DNA from 2 places in the Exiguobacterium sp. s142 genome. Region 2 is predicted to be linked to the other one. Evidence: a T-box and tRNA genes for the amino acid it is inferred to sense, from the RefSeq annotation. Region 2 holds a T-box; the other holds one or more tRNA genes.

Region 1 (10,689 bases), on a different contig from region 2:
GTCGACGCGAAGCGCAGGAGCGAAGATGACGGTCTCATCGCGTCCTTTGTCTTTTGCCTTATACATGGCCAAATCAGCGTTCGATAAGAGGTGCTTAAGCGTCGTGCCGTGCTCCGGATAACGGACGATTCCGATTGAAGCATGAATTTCGACGAGGTTCCCGGCCATGAAATAAGGAGGACGATAAACGAGACGACGTAAACGTTCAACGAGAATTTCATCATCATTGTGTTCGGCGACGACGATGAATTCATCGCCTCCAAGTCGTCCGGCATATTCGTTTGGCAACAAGGCGCTGCGTAGACGTTTACCGATGTGCTGCAGCAACTGATCACCCATATGATGGCCGAACTGGTCATTGATTTCTTTGAACCCGTCGAGGTCGGAGAACATGAGTGTGAACGGTCGGCCGTCCGCAATCAGGCGCTCGATCTGTTCTTGCAGCGCGTAACGGTTATGCAGCCCGGTCAAGCTATCGTGGTTAGCCTGGTACAGGATCTGTTCTTGCTGGACGATCATTTGCGTGATGTCTTTGACGATGGCATAGATGCCTTCGACTTCCCCATCAATGATCATCGGGATGTTCATCAATTGCCAAACGCGTGCCGAACCATCTTCTGTCACGACATTGACGTCTAATGTTTGCGGCCGTCCGTTCGTAAGGTCACGTAACACGTTCGTATAGGCGGATCGATCCGTTTGTTCGATGATGTCTAAAATATTTGATCCGATGAGCGTCTCGGTGTCATGACCGAGGACAGAGCTCCCTGCTTCGTTGACGGACAACACTTCGCCGTCAAGGTCGAACAAAAAGATGGGCTCTGCGTGATACGCGAACAGCGAGCGGTACTGTTGTTCACGGAGTTCGAGCTCGTGGGCTTTCGTCGTGACCGCGACTTCGAGGTCTGTATTGACGGTATGTAAGCGATGGCTAATGAGTGCGTTCTGTTTGGCGACAACGAATTGACGGATGAGCAGTAGCAACACCGCGTTCGCAATCATCGAGTCGACGATCGAGGTGCCGAGCAGTCGATCCGAGGCGAGCATGTACAGCATGACAATCGTACTGTAGATGACGTAATCAAACACAGAATCATGGGCGAGGACGTCTTCTGTCGATTCATCGAACAAATAACTGATTGAAATGATGAGAATGCTGATGACTTGAAGCAAATGGAGAAGCTCATGGCCGATACCGGTTAACAACTGCAGCTCATTGATGATCGAGGCGGTTGTAAAACCGAGAATCCCGATGAGGAGCATCACGCGGAAGCCTTGCCCGGATGTCACGATGCGATTCAAATATAAGAAACCGAGCACCATGTAAAGGCTGATGAGCACCATCTGTTCTTCAAAGCCGTTCAAACTCGTGACATACTGGCCGCCGTTCTTTGTGTAAAAGAAGATATGCAACGCACCGACAATCAAAAAGCTGAGCAGTGCGAACACATCAAACATACGCAACTTCAACGTTCTAATTTCAATCGATTGGGTGATGACGATGAGGGCCATGATCAAATAAAAGAAGTTTTGAATGAACAGCATCATGTCAATTGGCATCGCCGTGGTAAAGCGGTGTCCCACCAAATAAGCGATGAAACAGACGTTGCCAGCGCTAATGAGAAGATAGATATAGCGGCGCATCCCGTGATGGCGCAATACGGCACTCCCGCTTACCACGGTGGCGACGAGTGCGATGATCATAAAGTAGACGAACAAGCTCGTCTCCCTTAACGCATAAGGGCTGAATAAGATAACGAATAGACCGATAAAAAACGTCCCGAGGAGAAGAGCGGGGACTGATTGGCGCAAAGTGTGGCTAGACAACTTATGCACCTCCTTCTGTATATGTCTCTGAGGCTCATCCTTATTATCGGACCGTTCGGGTATTTATTACACAAAAAAATCGACAGCACGATGCTGTCGATCAAAGTGTATACGAATGTTCTTTAAAGTTACCGACAATCGAGTCGATTTCTGAGACAGTGACGAACGCCTCGGAATCAATGTCTGAGACGATTTGACGCAACTTTGGAATCTCATTGTTTTGAACGACGACGTATAGCATTTTTTTCGCGTCGTTCGAATAGCCGCCGGTCGCGTCCATGATGGTGACCCCACGCTTCAAGTTTTGTTTGATGACCAAGTTGATCTCATCCGCTTTTTTACAGATGATGAAACACTGTTTTTGGGCGGAGAAGAAGCGATGGATCGTCAACAGCGTCCGCGACCGGACAAAACTGAGAACGAGTGCGTACATGACCGCTTTAATATCGAACGTGATGAACACGAGAATGTAGACGATGATATCTTGGGTCAAAAAGATTTTCGGGAGCGATAAGTTGCGGTTGTTCATGAAGATGACTTTCCCCAAAATATCGAGCCCGCCTGTCGATGCCCCGGCAAATAACAAAAGTGCCAAACCGAGTCCTGAGACGATACCGCTGAAGACGGACGCGACGAGCGGATCGTCGAGTGGCGTCGGTGGAATGAGGACAGGCAGCGCATCGATTAAAATCGATGATAATATGACGACGAGTCCTGTCATGAGAATAAATCGTCTCCCGAGATATTTGATCCCGATGATGAAGAGCGGGATGTTTAGTACCAACTGGGTGAGTCCGATCGGTGTGCCGAACAGCTCGTTGACGATGAGCGTGATTCCGACAATCCCGCCGGATCCGATTTCATTCGGTTTGAGTAACAGACCGACAAAGATAGATTGTAGGATTGTTCCGGCGATGATAAAAAGGATAGTCTCGACAGCGATCCGTTTACGTGATTTTGCGTACATATGAGTGGCTAAGGCGCCATACGCCTCCTTTGAATGAACTCATGCAAGCGTACTCCGATGACGCCGGAATTTCAAGTCTTGAAAGATTATAACTCGTTATGGAAGCGGTCGATATCACTCGCTAGCTGTTCGTGGACGTAGTCGATGACTTGAGCGTCGTCAAAAAGTCCGAGCGGGGCGTCGTCCGGAATCGCGTCGAACGGTGAGACGAAATAGAGCACGGCCGCGACGAGAGCGTGTTGCTTGTCGGGCTGCATCTCGAACTGGGCGTTGTAGACGGCACGTAGCATGTTGAGCAGTTGTTTCATTTGGAAGTATAGTGTGAGCTCCTCTTCCCGTTCGATGTCGCTGATTTCGTTTGAGGCGACGTCGACCGTGACTTTTGCTAGGGCGAGTTCTCCTTGGACTAATAAGTCACCTAGCTTTTCGTTCTCGGTGAATTCGGTTTGGGCGTTGTTTAAAAAGTGTGAATAAGTCGTTTTCCAATCTGACATGTTTTTCTCCTCCTTCTCTCTACAACTACTAATATGCCCGTTTTTGCGATTTGGTTGCAACTTTTCCGAAAATTTAAGAAAATAGAAGTAAGTGAAAAAGGAGGAACTGTACATATGTCTACTGTAACTTTACCGACCGAGGCAGAATTTGCCCGCTATGCCGAGCTTGCTGTCAAAAAAGGTGTCAACATTCAACCGGGTCAACAGCTCGAAGTCCGAGCCGATATTAGCCAAGCACCGCTCGTCCGCCAAATCGTGAAAGCGGCCTACGCGGCCGGGGCGAAACAAGTGTACGTCAACTGGAGTGATGAAGAGACGACGAAAGTGCGTTACTTCAACGCACCGACTGAAGCGTTCAAGGAGTTCCCGGAGTGGCTCAAAGCACGATTCGAGCAACTCGCGGAAGAGAAGACGGCGTTCTTGTCGATCGTCAGCGACGATCCCGACGCGCTGAACGGTGTCGAATCATCACGCATCGCCGACTCGAACCGGGCGTCTGGTGTCGCGCTCGCGAAATGGCGTAAGTATGTCATGAGTGATAATGTCAGCTGGTCAATCGTGGCCGGTGCATCTGAAGCATGGGCGAAAAAAGTATTCCCAGACCGTGAAGATGCGGTTCCAGCCCTGTGGAGAGCGATTTTCGCAGCGACACGAATGGACCAAGACGATGTCGTTGCCGCCTGGGACGAGCACGATCAAGCGTTGCGCTCACGGGCGCAGCTGTTGACGGACAAGAAATACGCGAAACTTCACTACAAAGCACCAGGCACGGAATTGACGATCGGTCTTCCGAAGAAGCACGTCTTCCTCGGTGGTGGCGGTCCGAACATGGACGGCGTCGACTTCATCGCCAACATGCCGACGGAGGAAGTGTTCACGCTCGCCGATAAAGATGCTGTCGAAGGACACGTGTCGAGCACGAAGCCGCTCAGCTACAGCGGGAACTTGATCGACGGGTTCACGCTTTGGTTCGAAGGCGGAAGAGTCGTAAAAGCGGAAGCGAAGCAGGGGCAGGCAGCACTCGATGAACTGTTGAACCTTGATGAAGGGGCACGCCGCATCGGAGAAGTCGCGCTCGTGCCGGACGATTCGCCGATCTCGAACTCGGGACTCCTCTTCTACAACACGTTGTTCGATGAGAACGCATCGTGCCACTTGGCGCTCGGTCGTGCCTACTCGACATGCCTTGAAGGCGGACCGACGATGTCGCCCGAAGAACTCGCTGAGAATGGCGCGAACGATTCGATGACACACGTCGACTTCATGATCGGTTCGGCCGAAATGAATATCGACGGTGAGCTCGAGGACGGAACACGCGAAGCGATCATGCGTGATGGGAACTGGGTCATCTAATAGAAAAAGATAGTTGAAAAGACGCAAAGGCGACCGCCTTTGCGTCTTTTCATGTCATGAGAGTTCATACAGAAATGCGAGCGCGTTCGGCAACCGACGCCGCCATGCAATCTCGTTGTGGACCGCTCCGGGCTCGACTTCGTAGCGGAAGGCGACGCCGGTCCGAGCGATCGTCTCGACGAGTCTCGCATTCGTGTATAAGTAGTCCTCGGGCGTGATCGGTCCGCTCGTCTCGTTCGTGCCGATATCCATGTAGAGTCGGGCAGACAGGTCAGTTTGTTTCAGTTCGCGAATGAGCGAGTCGAGGTTGGACCAGGCGGCCGTCGACAGCGAACCGACACGACGGATTGCCGGATACGTCGCCATCATGTAGAGCGAGATGACGCCGCCCATCGAGCTGCCCATCACGCCGACGTCATCCGGGTCGGTCGCGTATCGTGCGTCAATCCACGGCTTCAGCTCCTGCATGAGCCAGTCGGCATAGAGGCGCCCCTTGCCGCCGAGTGTCGGCCGGGTCTTAGCGAGCTCTGGCCCGATGCGTTTATAAAGCATCTCGTCTTCATAAAACGAATACTCGTCATAGCGGTCAAGCCAATCGGGGGCGCTCGCGATGGCGACAACCATGAGCGGCAGTTGCAAATCGTCGAGATGGCGGTCAATCGCCCAACCTTCCCCGATTGTCGCGGTCTTGCCATCGAAGACGTTTTGGCCGTCATGCATATAGAGCACGGGCAACGCCTCGTCGGTACGAGCGAAGTCGGGACGGTAGACGCGGACGATTCGTTTTCGGCCGCGCATCGTCTCGGTCGGCAAGGTGAAACTAAACTGTTCGATCATACAATCATTCCTTCCTCTGACAATCTCTTCTCATTTTGGCGTTGTCCGTACAAAAACTCAATCCGGAAATTTGACTACCTACCGTTCGTTAGGTAAAGTAAGAGGAGATGAAGGGGGTAGATCGCACATGACCACGAAACAGCGCATTGAACAAGCTGCCAGACGCCGGTTCGCGCTCGAAGGATATGAAGGATTATCTTTGGCGGCGCTCGCCGAAGATGTCGGGATTAAGAAGGCGTCTTTATATGCGCACATCGAAGGAAAAGAACAGCTGTTCAAACAAGTCGTCGAACAGATGGCCGAGCGTTACCAGGGAGCTTGGTCACAAGCACGGGACGAGTCAAATGAGGCGGCACCGCTCGAACGGATCGAGGCAATCGTTGAAGCGCTGATTCATTTCTTCGAAGAAGAAGAGACTTGGATGCTGACGAAACGAATGCTGCTCGTACCGCCTCCTGAGCTGCGCGCGTTCATCGAGACGACGATCGGGTCGGTCGAGACCGAGCTCCAGGCGTTTGAGAAAGAGCAGTTCCGTTTGGCGATGGAGCGTGGCGATTTACCGGAACAATCGCTCGACGACGTATATGACGCGTACTATTGCTTTTTGGACGGGGCGTTGCTTTCACTCTTTTCGTTTGCAACGAATCGAGCGCAACGACAGCATGCAGCATTTAAAATTTTCAAGAGAGGAGTCGGGTGGACATGAAAAAGGAACAAATGGCTTGGTTGTGGCTCGTGTTCGCCGGACTTCTTGAAATTGTTTGGGCGACGACGATGAAATTGTCGAACGGGTTTACCGTGTTAGGACCGACCGTCGTGACCATCGTGTTATTGATTGTCAGTTTTGGCTTGTTGGCGATGTCGTTCCGTGTGTTGCCAGCTGGCACCGGGTACGCCGTTTTTACGGGTATCGGTGCTGTCGGGACGGTCATCGTTGGAAATATTTTGTTTGATGAGACGATGACGGGAATGAAGCTGTTGTTTATCGCGACGCTCCTCATCGGGGTGGTCGGTTTGAAGCAAGTGACAGGAGGTGAGTCGGCATGAGTTGGACATTTTTAATCGGGGCTGGGCTCGCTGAGATGCTTGCTGTTTTCTTCATGGGAAAATCAAAAGGCTATCAGATTTTAAAATGGTCGCTTCTTTCGATCACGACGTTCGCACTAAGTTTTTATTTGTTGTCACGTTCGCTCGAGACGCTGCCGCTCGGACTCGCTTACTCGATTTGGGTCGGAATCGGCGCGGCGGGCGGAGTGATTCTCGGTATGCTGTACTTGAACGAGTCGAGGGATCGCTGGCGTATCTTCTTTTTAATTCTCATTATCGGGAGTGTCGTCGGATTGAAAGTCGTGGCGTGAATAGGATTGAAACGAGATGAAAACGGGAATCGAATAGTTCAGACTGTGAACGAAAGGGGAGGGAAAGATGAATCTTGTCGAGTTGCAATCAGAACGTCTACGGCTTGAACATTACACGATCTCCGATTTCTATTTCGTAAAATCGCTACTCCAAGATCCGCGAGTGATGCGTTTCATCAGTCCGGACGGCAAGCCATATACGGATGAACAGACAATCGAATGGTTCGAGAGACAATTGGTCCGCTATACAACGGGCCGACAGACCGGACTCCTCAAACTGATGACACATCACAGCGATGAGCCGATCGGCCATGCCGGGACGCTCTTGCATGAACTTGATGGCAACATCGAGCTCGAGGTCGGTTATTGGCTGGCACCAAAGCACTGGCACATGGGCTACGGCCGGGAAGCGGCCGCGCGTCTCATGCGGCATGCGTTCGAGGAAGGCGAGAAAGACATCATCTCGCTCATTCACCCGGACAACGTGCCGTCACAACGAGTCGCGAAAGCGAACGGATTGCATTGGGACCGTGACACCGAACACGGAGGCATGATTGTGTCCGTGTATGCCGGCGATTTGGAACGTCTATGCCGTCACATGAAGCGGGAAGAAATGACGCGGTGAAAAAAATAAAAAAAGTTTTAAAAAACAGTTGCCAAGGCATTAGTTTCTTGATATATTAATAGTGTCCTAAAGAGAGGACACGACCTGATTCTGTAGCTCAGCTGGGAGAGCGCTACCTTGACAGGGTAGAGGTCGCTGGTTCGAGCCCAGTCAGAATCACTTGGGTGCCAAACCCGATGCGAAACCCATAGGAACGTGGGTTTCCGCGCAGCCACTTCTTACGAGAAGTGGCTTTTTTTGTGTATTCTTTTAATTGACAGCCCACATAAACAGTTGGTATATTCCTCTCAATACATACAGAAACGGGGAATTATACGATGGTATTAACCGGAACAATCGTCAATGCGGCCTTGATCGTGGTCGGCACATTACTCGGGTTGTTGTTTCACCGAATCCCCGAGCGGATGAAAGAGACGGTCACGGCTGCCATCGGTCTCGCCGTCGTCGTGCTTGGCGTACAGATGGGCTTGAAAAGTGAGAATTTTTTAATCGTCATCGGCAGTCTCGTTATCGGAGCCGCACTTGGCGAATGGTGGAAGCTCGACGAGAAGCTGAACGAGATCGGCTATCAGTTGGAACGGCGTCTCGGTGGGAAAAGTAAGTCGAGCATCGCGGAAGGCTTCATCACGGCGACGCTCATCTTTGTGATCGGGGCGATGGCCGTCATCGGGGCGCTCGACAGCGGCCTGCGCGGGGACCATGACGTCCTCTATACAAAAGGGTTGATTGACGGTTTCACGGCGCTCGTGCTCAGTTCGACGCTCGGCATCGGCGTTATGTTCTCGGCCGTGCCGGTCTTGTTGTACCAAGGAGCGATCGCGTTGCTCGCCATCCAGATCATGAAGTTTATTCCGGAGTCGCTCATGGATGACTTTATTTTGGAGATGACGGCGACCGGGGGCGTCATGATCGTCGCCATCGGGTTGAACCTGGTCGGGATCACCCGGATTCGTGTCGCCAACTTGCTGCCCGGTATTTTGATGGTCGCGATCATTGTCACCACGCTACATATCTTTCAATGAAAAAACGGACTAGCGCGAAAAAATGCGCTAGTCCGTTTTTTTGTGGGCCGTGACTGGTTGATCAGGATGTAGTGCTTCCGCAATGATTTTATCCCAGTCTGCGGCGTCACAGGATGTCGTACAAGTCGGTGCGATTTCGCACGTGGCGCATTTACCGGCTTTTGCTTTACGGGTGTAGCGATAGAGCGAATAGGCGGCGTACCCGAATACGGCAAGACCGATCAGTACATCAAATAAGGACATAAGTTTTCCTCCTTGTTAAGACAATCCGAACAGACGACCGATTTGATAGATCATCAGTGATACGACGTACGCAACACCAAGCCCATAAAGGCTAGCGACCCACGTCAACTTGGCACTTCCCACCTCGCGCCGAATGACGGCGACGGTCGCTAGACAAGGGACGTACAAGAGGACGAACGCCATGAAGCTATATGCGCTCAACGGCGTAAACACGGGAAGCAACGAAGCAGACAAGTCAGATTCGCTGACCGCATAAATGATCGCCATCGTCGATACGACGACTTCTTTCGCCAAAAAACCTGTGATGAGCGAAGCACCTGCCTGCCACGTCCCGAAACCGAGTGGAATCAACAACGTCGCAACGACCCCGCCGACCATAGCGAGAAAACTCTCGTTCATCGGGACGTCCATTCCGGCTGGACCGGAATAGGCGAGTAACCAAATGAAGACGGAACCGCCAAAGATGAACGTACCTGCTTTTCGGACGAACCCTTTCGCTTTTTGCCACGTGCTACGCCAAAGCGTCAACCCTTGGGGGACACGGTATGGGGGCTGTTCGACGATAAAGAGGCTGTTTCGATCTTCCGCCGCCAATACGGACGTGAATATTTTCGCGGCAATCAACGCCAGGACGATCCCGAGCATATAGAGCGATAAGACGACGAGCGCTTGGTTTGATGCGAAAAAGCTGGCAGCGAAGACGGCATAGATCGGTAGGCGCGCCGAGCACGACATGAACGGCGAAATAAAAATCGTGACGAGCCGCTCCCGCTCTTCCTCGACCGTCCGTGCCGCCATAATACCTGGGACGTTACAACCAAATCCAATGATCATCGGAATGAAACTTTTCCCGTTCAGTCCGACGAGTTGCATGAATCGGTCCATGACAATGGCGACACGCGCCATATAGCCAGAGTCCTCTAAAAACGAGATAAAGAAAAAGAGCACGAAAATCTGAGGGACGAAGACGAGGACACCGCCGACACCGGCAATTACCCCATCAATCAGCAACGCCTGGATGAAAGAAGAGGTCCCGAGCAGTTGTAACAACGAGCTCGTTCCGGACGTGACCGGACCCGACAGAAATCCATCCAACAGATCGGACAACGGGGCACCGATCCAGTTGAACGTGATGTGGAACAGGGCGTAAAGTACTGTAAGGAAAATGGGTAAGCCCCAGATCGGATGTGTCACGACGGCATCGATGCGGTCGGTGACCGTGGCTTGTTGTGCGCCTTGCTGATCGACGACGTGGTGGCGAACGTCTTTCGTCCAGTCGCGTCTGCGTTCTGTAATGTGGGCGTGGGCGAAGCGTCCGAGTTTTACTTCTAACGCTTTACGAATTTCATTGACGGTTGGCGTCGAAGACTCGAGCTGTTCTGAAATGACGCGATTTCCGGCCAAGTATTGAATGGCGACCCAGCGATCGCGCTCACCAAGTCCCGTCGCTTCAAGAATTTGTTGAATCGCCTGTTCGGTCTCTTCCCCGTAATCGAGTACGAAAGGTTCGCGAGGGGTCGTTCGCAGGGAGGACAGGAGAACTTCACAGCCGGCGCCTGTGCGCGCTGTGATCGGAAACACATCCACGTCCAAACGTTCTTTCAGACGCTCTAAATTGATGTGGATGCCTCGGCCTTCAGCGACATCGACCATGTTCAGACCGATTTGAAGCGGGCGGCCCATTTCGAGCAGTTGGAGCGTTAGTTGTAAGTTACGTTCGAACTGCGAGGCATCGATGATGTTGAACATCCCATCGAACGGTTCCTGCAACAAGAATCGTGAGACGATTGCTTCGTCAGCCGATAGCGGGTCTAAATCATAGACACCGGGCAAGTCGATCAACTGTCCGATGTTTCCATGCAGCTGCCCGATTTTCTGTTCGATCGTGACACCGGCCCAGTTACCGACGTGGGCGAAGGAGCCGGTCAATCGGTTAAATAGAGACGTTTTTCCGGTGTTCGGG
Region 2 (10,689 bases):
ACTTTTTCAAGTGTCCATCATTCGGGGTTCAGTTCATTCGTGACGTCGGGGGTTCTTCTCGTTTAGATGCCAAAATTCTCCCAAACCACAAAAAAAACCTTCCTTGGAGCATAAATCTCCAAAGAAGGTCCAACTTTTACTTACGCAACTCTTCAAGACGCGCACGCACGGCGTCACGCTTGTCGAGGTAGTCTTTTTCTTTCGCTTTCTCTTCGTCGATGACGTGAGCCGGTGCTTTGCCGGTGAAACCTGGGTTGCCGAGTTTCTTCTGCACGCGTTCGACTTCTTTCTCGTACTTCGCCACTTCTTTTTCAAGACGGGCGATCTCTTCTTCGAAGTTGATCAAGTCGGCGAGCGGGATGAACAGCTCCGCGCCCGTCATGATCGCTGACATCGACTTGTCAGGGGCCGTCAAGCCACGACCGATTTCGAGCTCGGTCGCGTTCGTGAACTTGCCGATCGTCGCTTCGTTCTCGCTCAAGTATCCTTGTGTCGTGTCGTCACTCGTCGCGATGAACAGTTGGATCGGTTTCGACATCGGTGCGTTCACTTCCGAACGGATGTTACGGACTGAACGGATGACGTTCATGACCGCTTCGAACGCCGGTACCGACTCCGCATAGTGGAGGTCGTCACGACGCGTCGGATAGCTCGCACGGACGATCGAGTCGCCTTCGTGCGGCAAGTGCTGCCAAATTTCCTCTGTCAAGAACGGCATGAACGGGTGCATGAGACGCATGATCGAGTCGAGTGTATGCGCGAGCACCGAACGTGTCGTCGCTTTCGCCGCTTCGTCCTCACCGTAGAGCGTGAGTTTCGCCATCTCGATGTACCAGTTACAGAACTCTTCCCAGATGAAGTTGTACAAGTAACGACCGGCTTCACCGAACTCGTACTTGTCGACGAGGCGTGTCACTTGGTCGACCGTGTCGTTCAATCGTGTCAAGATCCACTTGTCGGCGAGCGTCTTCTCACCTGAGAGGTCGATGTCTTCAAACTTCATCCCATCCATGTTCATGAGGGCGAAGCGGCTCGCGTTCCAAATCTTGTTCGCGAAGTTCCATGTCGATTCGATTTTCTCCCAGTAGAAGCGAAGATCGTTCCCTGGTGTCGAGCCCGTGAGCAGGAACCAGCGGAGCGAGTCGGCACCGTACTGGTCGATGACTTCCATCGGGTCGACGCCGTTACCGAGCGATTTCGACATCTTGCGGCCTTCCGAGTCACGGATCAGACCGTGGATGAGCACGTCGTTGAACGGCTGCTTGCCCGTGAATTCGAGCGATTGGAAGATCATCCGCGATACCCAGAAGAAGATGATGTCGTAACCCGTGACGAGCGCGCTCGTCGGGAAGTAGCGTTTGAAGTCTGCTGAATCCGTGTCCGGCCAGCCCATCGTCGAGAACGGCCAGAGCGCTGACGAGAACCACGTGTCGAGCACGTCTTCATCTTGATGCCAGTTCTCAATGTCAGCCGGCGCTTCTTTGCCTACATAGATTTCACCTGTCTCGTTATGGTACCAAGCCGGGATGCGGTGGCCCCACCAAAGTTGACGGCTGATGCACCAGTCGCGGATGTTTTCCATCCAGCGGAGGTACGTGCCTTCGAACCGCTCTGGGACGAAGTTGACTTTCGTCTCGTCGTTGCCTTGCGCTGCGAGCGCCGCTTTCGCGAGTGGCTCCATGTCGACGAACCATTGCTTCGACAAGTAAGGCTCGATGACTGCGCCTGAACGTTCCGAGTGACCGACCGAGTGCGTATGCGGCTCGATTTTGACGAGCGTGCCATCTGCTTCTAAGTCTTTGACGAGCTGCTTGCGGCAGTCGAAGCGGTCGAGCCCTTCGTACTTGCCAGCATTCTCGTTCATCGTCCCCGACTCGTCCATGACGAGGATGCGCGGCAAGTCGTGACGGTTCCCGATCTCAAAGTCGTTCGGGTCGTGCGCCGGCGTGATCTTCACGCAACCGGTACCGAACTCGACGTCGACGTAATCGTCCGCGACGATCGGGATCTCACGGTTCATGACCGGGAGCATGATCGTCTTACCGACGAGGTGCGCGTAGCGCTCGTCTTTCGGGTTGACGGCGACGGCCGTATCGCCGAGCATCGTCTCTGGGCGCGTCGTCGCGATCTCGATGTGACCTGAGCCATCAGCGAGCGGATATTTCATATGGTAGAACGCGCCTTCGACTTCTTGGTAGATGACTTCGATGTCGGAGACGGCCGTCTTTTGTGCCGGGTCCCAGTTGACGATATATTCGCCGCGGTAGATCAAGCCTTTTTCATACAAGCGGACGAAGACTTCCTGGACCGCTTTAGAGAGTCCCGCGTCGAGTGTGAACCGTTCACGCGAGTAGTCGAGACCGAGGCCGAGTTTTGACCACTGGGCACGGATCGTGTCGGCGTACTCGTCTTTCCATTCCCACGTCTTCTCGAGGAACTTCTCGCGTCCGAGGTCGTAACGCATGATGCCGTCCTCACGGAGCTTCTGTTCAACTTTCGCCTGTGTCGCGATACCGGCGTGGTCCATCCCTGGGAGCCAGAGGACGTCATAGCCTTGCATGCGCTTCAAGCGCGTGAGTAGATCTTGGAGCGTCGTATCCCACGCGTGTCCGAGGTGAAGTTTCCCTGTGACGTTCGGTGGCGGGATGACGATCGTGTAAGGCTGTTTCGAGTCGTCCTCGTCCGCCTTGAACACGTTGTTCTCCATCCAATAGTCGTACCATTTCGCTTCCGTCGCACTCGGGTCGTACTTCGTCGGCATGCTGATTTCGTTTGTTTCGTTGGTCATTGTGCCAATCCTCCTCTATCTGTCTACACAAAAAACGGCTACTCTCGTCCTTAACGCTAAGGACGAAAGAAGCCGTATCTTCCGCGGTACCACCTTAGTTCGCCAACACGTGGCGCCCTCAAAATCGAATAACGGTCGATGGACCGGACCTTCCTACTTGATTCAAAAGGTCAGCTCCGAGGCGACTTCCGCACACTTCCCTCGCGACCTTGCACCGTGCGGCCGCGTCTCTAAAAAGGAGTGTTGTTGCGTACTATTCCTCATCATAGCTTTTAAACGTATCTGTTAAACAATTGTAGCGATTGAAGACGTTTCAGTCAAGATTACAGTGAAAACTCTTGTTGCAGCTCTTTAAACGTCGCATCGACCGCAGCGAGCGTTGCGTCGATATCCTCGTCCGTATGCACAGTCGACAAGAACAAGCCTTCGAACTGTGACGGTGGCAAGAACACGCCGCGCGCCGCCATCTTCTGATAGTACGAGCGGAACATGTCGAGGTTAGACGTTTTCGCCTTCTCGAAGTTCGTCACTTTCTCGTTCGTGAAGAAGAAGCCGAACATCGAGCCGGCCCGGTTCGTGTCGTGCGGGATGTTATATTTCTCGGCCGCTGCCGTGAAACCTGCCGCGAGACGGTCGGCTTTGCGCTCGAACTCCTCGTAGTGCTCAGGCTTGAGTTGCGACAGCGTCGTGTAGCCGGCGATCATCGCGAGCGGGTTGCCTGAAAGCGTCCCTGCTTGGTAGATCGGCCCTTGCGGTGCGATGTGTTCCATGATCTCCCGTTTGCCGCCGTATGCGCCGACCGGAAGGCCACCGCCGATGACTTTGCCGAGGCACGTAAGATCAGGCGTCACGCCAAAGTAACCTTGGGCGCAATTGTAGCCGACGCGGAAGCCGGTCATGACCTCGTCAAAGATGAGGAGCGCGCCGTTTTGTTCCGTGATTTCACGAAGTCCTTCGAGGAATCCTGGCTGCGGCGGGACGAAGCCCATGTTGCCGGCAGCCGGTTCGACGATGACGCCGGCGATGTCGTCGCCGTGCTTCTCGAACGCGATGCGAAGCGCGTCGAGGTCGTTGTATGGGACGGTGAGCGTATGGCTCGCCAAGTCTTTCGGGACGCCCGGTGAGTCCGGGAGACCGAGTGTCGCGACACCAGATCCGGCCTTGATGAGGAGCGAGTCCCCGTGGCCGTGGTAGCAGCCTTCAAACTTCAAGATCTTCGTCTTGCCCGTATAGCCGCGTGCGAGACGGAGAGCCGCCATCGTCGCTTCCGTACCGGAGTTGACCATGCGGACCATCTCGATCGATGGGACGCGGTCGATGACGAGCTCGGCCATCTTTGTCTCAAGCTCTGTCGGTGTCCCGAACGTCCAGCCTTTTTCAGCCTGATCTTGGATCGCTTTCATGACGACCGGGTCGCGGTGACCGAGAATGAGTGGTCCCCATGAGAGGACGTAGTCGATATACTCGTTGCCGTCGATGTCGTAGACGCGTGAACCTTCACCGCGTTCGGCGAAGATTGGTGTCATCCCGACCGATTTATAGGCACGGACCGGGCTGTTGACCCCGCCCGGCATGAGTGGGAGTGCTTGTTTGAACGCTGCTTCTGAGCGAGTTTGCTTGTATGTCATGCGAATTCTCCTTCCAAATAGCGACAGACGTCTTTTGCGAAATACGTGACGATCAAATCGGCACCGGCCCGTTTGAAACCGACCATCGTCTCCATGACGATACGTTGTTCATCGATCCAGTCGTTCATCGACGCCGCTTTAATCATCGCGTACTCCCCGCTCACGTTATACGCCACGATCGGCATATCGAGCGAGTCGCGCATGTCGCGGATGATGTCCATGAACGCGAGCGCCGGTTTGACGATCATGAAGTCGGCACCTTGCTCGACGTCTGACTGTGATTCCCGGAACGCCTCACGACGGTTGGCCGGGTCCATCTGATAGCCTTTGCGGTCGCCTTCACCAGGCGCCGACTGCGCCGCGTCACGGAACGGGCCGTAGTACGCCGATGCGTATTTGACGCCGTAGCTCATGATCGGGATGTGGCTGAAGCCGTTTTGGTCGAGCCCTTCGCGGATGGCGGCGACGAAGCCGTCCATCATCGAGCTCGGCGCGATGATGTCTGCGCCCGCTTGCGCTTGCGTGATCGCCGTCTGGACGTGAAGCGGCAGTGACGCGTCGTTATCGACGTCACCGTTCTTCACGATGCCACAGTGGCCCGTCGACGTATATTCACAGAGGCACGTGTCGGCGATGACAGTGAGCTGTGGTGCCCACTCTTTCACTTTGCGGATCGCTTCTTGGACGATGCCGTGATCGTGGTATGCTTCCGTGCCTTCCGGGTCTTTATGCTCAGGTACACCGAACAAGAGAACGGACTCGAGCCCGAGGTCGACGAGCTCACGGATCTCGTCTTCGAGACGATCGAGCGAGAAGTTGAAGACGCCAGGCATCGAGCTGACTTCGCGTTTAATATTTGTCCCTTCGACGACGAAGAGCGGATAAATCAAATCTTCTTTCCGAACATGGTTTTCACGTACGAGTGCACGCATCGACTTCGACGAGCGCAGACGACGGTGACGGTCGAATTGGTTCATGAAAAATCTCCCCCTACACACTGTATTAATGCATCCATAGTATAACACTCAGGCACTCGGACCGGTAACGTCGAAACTTCTCGGACGGCCCGCTCGGTCACTTCACCGATGGCGTACCATGTCCCGTGGAACCGTTCGAGGTAAGGCGTGAGCGCGTGGACGGCGGACGGACTGAGCACGAGTAGCGCCTCGACATGTTCGAGCGCGGCCGCTTGATCGGCCGTGAGTGCTTTCTCGACCGTCTCATAGACGACCCAGTCGTACACATGCGGCAATTGTCGCATATGCTCGGTGTTCGCCAAATCCCCACGGGCGAACAAGATGACGTCATCCTCCCCGACGACGTTCGCCAACTCGCGGAACAACGCCTCGCCCGTATACGTCTCTGGCATGAGCGAAACGGTGAATCCTTCTGCCTCGAGCGCGTCCCGCGTCTTCTCGCCGACGGCAGCGACTTGAACGTTCCGAGGAACGTCTTGAAGCGCTGGGACAGCGGTTTGACTCGTGACGACGAGCCAATCGAACGAATCAGTTGGCGTTGGTTTCCCGGTCAGCCGTGTCTCGATCATCGGGACGTGATGAACGGAAAGACCGCTCGCGTCGAGCAAGGCCCGTTGCGAAGCGGTCAGTCGTTTTGTCCCTGTGTACCAGACGTCACACATTGACCGAGGCGAGGATCTCGCGTCCGCCACGTCCGAGCAAGTCGTCAGCGACGTCTTGACCGAGCGCGACTTCGTCCGTTGACGTTTTCGTCACACGGAGCACGTCTTTGCCGTCGACCGAGGCGATCAAGCCGGTGAGCGTGACCGTGTCCCCGTCGACCGTCGCGTAGCCGCCGACCGGTACGTGGCAGCTGCCTTCGATCGCCTTCAAGAACGTCCGCTCCGCCGTCGCAGCTTTCGCCGTTACGTCATCGTGAAGGAGCTGTAAAATCTGTGTCACTTCGGCGTCGTCTTTCCGGCTCTCGATCGCGAGCACGCCTTGTCCGACGGCCGGTACCATCATGTCGGCGTCGAGCGCTTCGAACTTGACGCGGTCGGTCCAACCCATGCGCTCAAGTCCCGCTTTCGCGAGCAAGATGGCGTTGAAGTTCTCGGTATCGAGTTTTTTCAAGCGCGTGTCGATGTTGCCACGGATCCATTGGATCTCGAAGTCCGGACGGGCTGCGAGCATCTGCGCACCGCGACGGAGCGAGCTCGTCCCGATGACCGCGCCTTGCGGCAACGTCTCGAGCGTATAGCCGTTCTCGCAAATTAGTACGTCACGCGCGTCGACACGTTTTGGCATACAGCTGATAAAGAGGTCTTCCGGCAGTTCGGCCGGGACGTCTTTCATGCTGTGGACGGCAAAATCGATATCCCCGGCGAGCATCTGCTGTTGGATCTCTTTGACGAACAAGCCTTTCCCGCCGACTTTCGACAGTTGGACGTCGACGATTTGGTCACCTTTCGTCACGATTTCTTTGATCTCGAACTCGTTCTGGGCCCCGGCTTGCTTCAATTGTTCGATGACCCATTTCGTCTGTGTCATCGCGAGTTGTGAGCGGCGTGAGCCGACGATAATTTTACGCATAATGTTTAGTCCCCTTCATAGAAAAAGGCGACGAGATTCGCCGCCTTTTTGGTTTGTATTAGCGCATCAACGCGCGAAGTGGTGCTTTAGCCGCCATCGCTTCTAGCTCTTCCGGTTCTGTGTCCGCAGTCGGAACGTCGACGTCTAGCGCGAACGCTTCGACGAACTGGGCGATGCGCGTGTTCGCGTCCGGCTGTGCGGCCGCGTCTTTAATGTAGTCGATCGGTTCACGCAGCATGTGGTTGATGATCGACTTCATGTGCTTGCCGATGACTTTCTTGTCCCGGTCCGACAGATGGTCGAGCTTGCGCTCAAGACTATCCATCGTCTCTTCTTGGACGCGGAGCGCTCGTTCGCGCAACTCGTTCATGATCGGCACGACACCGAGCGTGACGAGCCATGCTTGGAACTCTTGAATCGCCTCATCAATCTTCACTTCAATCTTTTCTGCCTCGACGAGACGGGCTGCCAAGTTTTTATTGACGATCCCGTTCAAGTCATCGACATCAAACAAACGGACGCCCGGAAGCGACCGGACCGCTGGATCGATATCTCGCGGCACGGCAATGTCAATGAGAAGAAGTGGACGTTCCCGACGCAACAATTGCGCTGCGGCGACGTCGTCATACGCGATAACGGCTTCTTTGGCCCCGGTCGAGCTGATCAAAATATCGGCATCGAGCAGTCCACAGGCGATCTCGCGGATCGAGTGGGCTCGGCCTTTGAACTTGGCAGCGACCGCTTTCGCTTTACTTTCAGTCCGGTTGAAGACGGCAATTTGTTTGGCGCCGGCTTCGAACAAGTTGAGCGTTGTCAGCTCACCCGTCTCACCTGCACCGACGACGACAACTTGTTTGTCATCGAGGCGCGTGTACATCTCTTGGGCGAGCGCGACCGCAGCCGAGCTGACCGATACAGACATTTCCCCAATTTGCGTGTCAGTATGGGCCCGTTTGGCGAGCGTCACGGCTTCTTTGAACAATTTATTAAACACTGTCCCCGTCGTCCCGTTCTCTTGGGCGCGGAAGAAGCTTGACTTCACTTGTCCTAAAATCTGCGTTTCCCCGATGATCATCGAGTCGAGACCCGACGTGACACGGAACAAGTGACGAATCGCTTCCTCCCCTTCACGGATCGACAAGTATGGTGTGAACTGATCCATCTCAAGATCGAACCAGTTCGCTAAAAAACGTTTTGTATAATAACGACCCGTATGGAGCTGGTCTGTGACGACGTATAGCTCGGTACGGTTACAGGTCGACAAAATAACCGATTCAAAAATGCTTTTCTCTTCGCGGAGCGCAATCATCGCATCCACGATTTCTTGCTCCCCAAACGAGAACTGCTCCCGAATCGCGACAGGGGCTGTCTTGTTATTTAGTCCAACGACGACAATATGCATGTACCTCTTCCCCTCATCTAAAATCACAGTGGCGGTTGTCATTTCTTTTTTACGTCTCTACCGTACAGTATAACAATTTTTATTTAGGAACTATAATCTTCTGTTCGATTTTCGTGAAATAATTTAAGAACTTTTTGTGACGAAAAAAAGTAGAAACGGTCAAATTGGCCATTTCTACTTGTTTTGTCATTTAAGTGACGATGAATCTGTGATAATCGTACTTTCCGGCTTGTCTTCTTCTTCCGACTCGAGGTAATGTTGTCGCTCTTTCAATTTATAGATGCGGACGATGTTTTTGACGACGACTTTCGCCACCGCATACGTCGGAACCGCAACCAACATCCCGATGATCCCAGCCAGGTTACCGGCCACGAGCAAGACGATGATGATCGTAAGCGGATGCACTTTGAGCGTCTTCCCTTGAATGAGCGGGGAGATGACGTTCGCCTCGATCTGTTGGACGATGATGATGACGAGGATGACCCAGAGCACTTTGATCGGATCTTGGATGAAGGCGACGACGACGGCCGGTGCCGCCCCGAGGAACGGTCCGACGTACGGGATGATGTTCGTCACCATCATGAAGAGTGCGAGCAAGATGGCGTAGTCGACACCGACGATCCAAAGACCGATGAGCGACGTGATCCCGACGAAGAACGCGACGATCAGTTGGGCGTGCACGTAGTTCTTAACGGTCGTGTGCATGTCGTTCAAAATTTTACGCGTCTCTTTCTCATAGCTCGATGGCAACAGCTTGACGATCGAGTCCGGCAAATGCTTCCCGTCAAGCAGCATATAGAGCAACATGAACGGAATGACGACGATCGTGATGACAGCTGATGTAATGAATCCGATGACTTGGCCGAATGAAGAAGCAATATTGCCAAAAATATCACCGAGGTATGTGGTGACATTGTTGGTCAAGTCGGTGAACATGTCATCGTTCTCCGCCATGAAGCGCGACAGGAACTCGTTTTGCATGAGCGAGTCACGCACTGAGAACGCTTGTTGCTGCAACTCTTTGGCGATGCTCGGCATCGCGTTGACGAGATCGGTCACTTGTTCGACGAGCACGGGCCCGAGAATACTGAAAACGAGCGTGATGATCAGGATAAGCGATGTTAGCGTGATTGCGACTGACATACCACGTTTCCCGGACCGTCGTTCTAAATAATCGACGACTCCAACGAGAAAATAAAAGAAAAGTCCTGAAATAATAAGCGGTACCGTGACGAGCGCCAATATGACTTGGATCGGTTCGAACACGAATGAAATCTCTGTCCCGACCAAGATCACTAAGAAAATCGTCAACGTCCAAAATAAGAAGCGATACCATTTGCTTTCAAACATTCTCTGCATCTTTCCACCTCGTTCATTAATGTATTGCTATACAATATGACAATTATACGATACTTACCCGTTCACGTAACCCTAAAAACAAAAAGACGAGGGGGTTATCCCTCGTCGTCCGTCAACAAATCGTAGATGGCTTTCCACGCTTCGTCTTTTCCTTCCGCCGTCTCGGCCGAGAAAGAGACGAATCGGTCAGTCGATTCGAATTGAAGCTTCCGCTTCACGGCCGCCTCATGTTTCTGGCGCTGCGCTTTCTTGATCTTATCGAGTTTCGTCGCGACGACGATGACCGGAATCTCATAATGTTTCAAGAAATTGTACATCGTCACGTCATCACCCGACGGCTCGTGTCGGATATCGACCAAGAGGACGACACCTTTGAGTGCGCTTTGCGACGTCAAGTATTGCTCCATCATGACGCCCCACTTCTCACGCTCGGTCTTCGAAACTTTGGCATACCCGTAGCCCGGGACGTCGACGAACATGATCTCGTCATTGATGTTGAAGAAGTTCAGCGTCTGCGTCTTCCCCGGTTTTGATGATGTCCGGGCGAGTGCTTTACGCTGACAGATCTTGTTGATGAATGACGATTTCCCGACGTTCGAACGGCCGGCGAGTGCGACTTCTGGCAACTCGTGGACTGGATAGTGGTCCGGCGCCACGGCACTCGTAATAAATTCTGCTTTATTGATTTTCATTGTTTTCCTCCAAATGCTACTTCTAATACTTGATCGAGCATCGTGACCGGGACGAACGTCAGTTTTTCACGGACGGTGTCTTGAATGTCATCGATGTCACGTTCATTGTCTTTCGGGATGATGATGGTCGTGAGTCCGGCTCGGTGCGCGGCGAGCGCTTTTTCTTTCAAGCCGCCGATTGGCAGGACACGGCCACGGAGCGTGATCTCTCCGGTCATCCCGATGTCACGCCGGACTTTCTTCCCGGTCAAGGCCGAGATGAGCGCCGTCG

The links. A T-box is a leader RNA that pairs with one kind of tRNA and senses whether it is charged. The one in region 2 lies ahead of KNP77_RS08750 (valine--tRNA ligase), so its partner is inferred to be a tRNA-Val.
Region 1: it has a tRNA-Val gene. The T-box ahead of KNP77_RS08750 (valine--tRNA ligase) is inferred to sense a tRNA for this amino acid. The anticodon was not compared.

Annotation. Positions count from the first base shown of each region.
Region 1 is NZ_JACSMB010000004.1:131,288-141,976, reverse strand. It holds gene KNP77_RS05785 (putative bifunctional diguanylate cyclase/phosphodiesterase) at 1-1,812, opposite strand, end outside; gene KNP77_RS05780 (YitT family protein) at 1,928-2,794, opposite strand; gene KNP77_RS05775 (YkvA family protein) at 2,881-3,288, opposite strand; gene KNP77_RS05770 (aminopeptidase) at 3,403-4,641, shown strand; gene KNP77_RS05765 (alpha/beta hydrolase) at 4,696-5,478, opposite strand; gene KNP77_RS05760 (TetR/AcrR family transcriptional regulator) at 5,606-6,184, shown strand; gene KNP77_RS05755 (DMT family transporter) at 6,196-6,525, shown strand; gene KNP77_RS05750 (DMT family transporter) at 6,522-6,836, shown strand; gene KNP77_RS05745 (GNAT family N-acetyltransferase) at 6,904-7,461, shown strand; tRNA gene KNP77_RS05740 (tRNA-Val) at 7,548-7,620, shown strand; gene KNP77_RS05735 (DUF554 domain-containing protein) at 7,779-8,483, shown strand; gene KNP77_RS05730 (FeoB-associated Cys-rich membrane protein) at 8,511-8,726, opposite strand; gene feoB (ferrous iron transport protein B) at 8,742-10,689, opposite strand, start outside.
Region 2 is NZ_JACSMB010000008.1:91-10,779, forward strand. It holds gene KNP77_RS08750 (valine--tRNA ligase) at 137-2,788, opposite strand; T-box leader at 2,844-3,064, opposite strand; gene hemL (glutamate-1-semialdehyde 2,1-aminomutase) at 3,112-4,416, opposite strand; gene hemB (porphobilinogen synthase) at 4,413-5,393, opposite strand; gene KNP77_RS08765 (uroporphyrinogen-III synthase) at 5,390-6,055, opposite strand; gene hemC (hydroxymethylbilane synthase) at 6,048-6,965, opposite strand; gene hemA (glutamyl-tRNA reductase) at 7,024-8,367, opposite strand; gene KNP77_RS08780 (AI-2E family transporter) at 8,554-9,726, opposite strand; gene yihA (ribosome biogenesis GTP-binding protein YihA/YsxC) at 9,822-10,418, opposite strand; gene lon (endopeptidase La) at 10,415-10,689, opposite strand, start outside.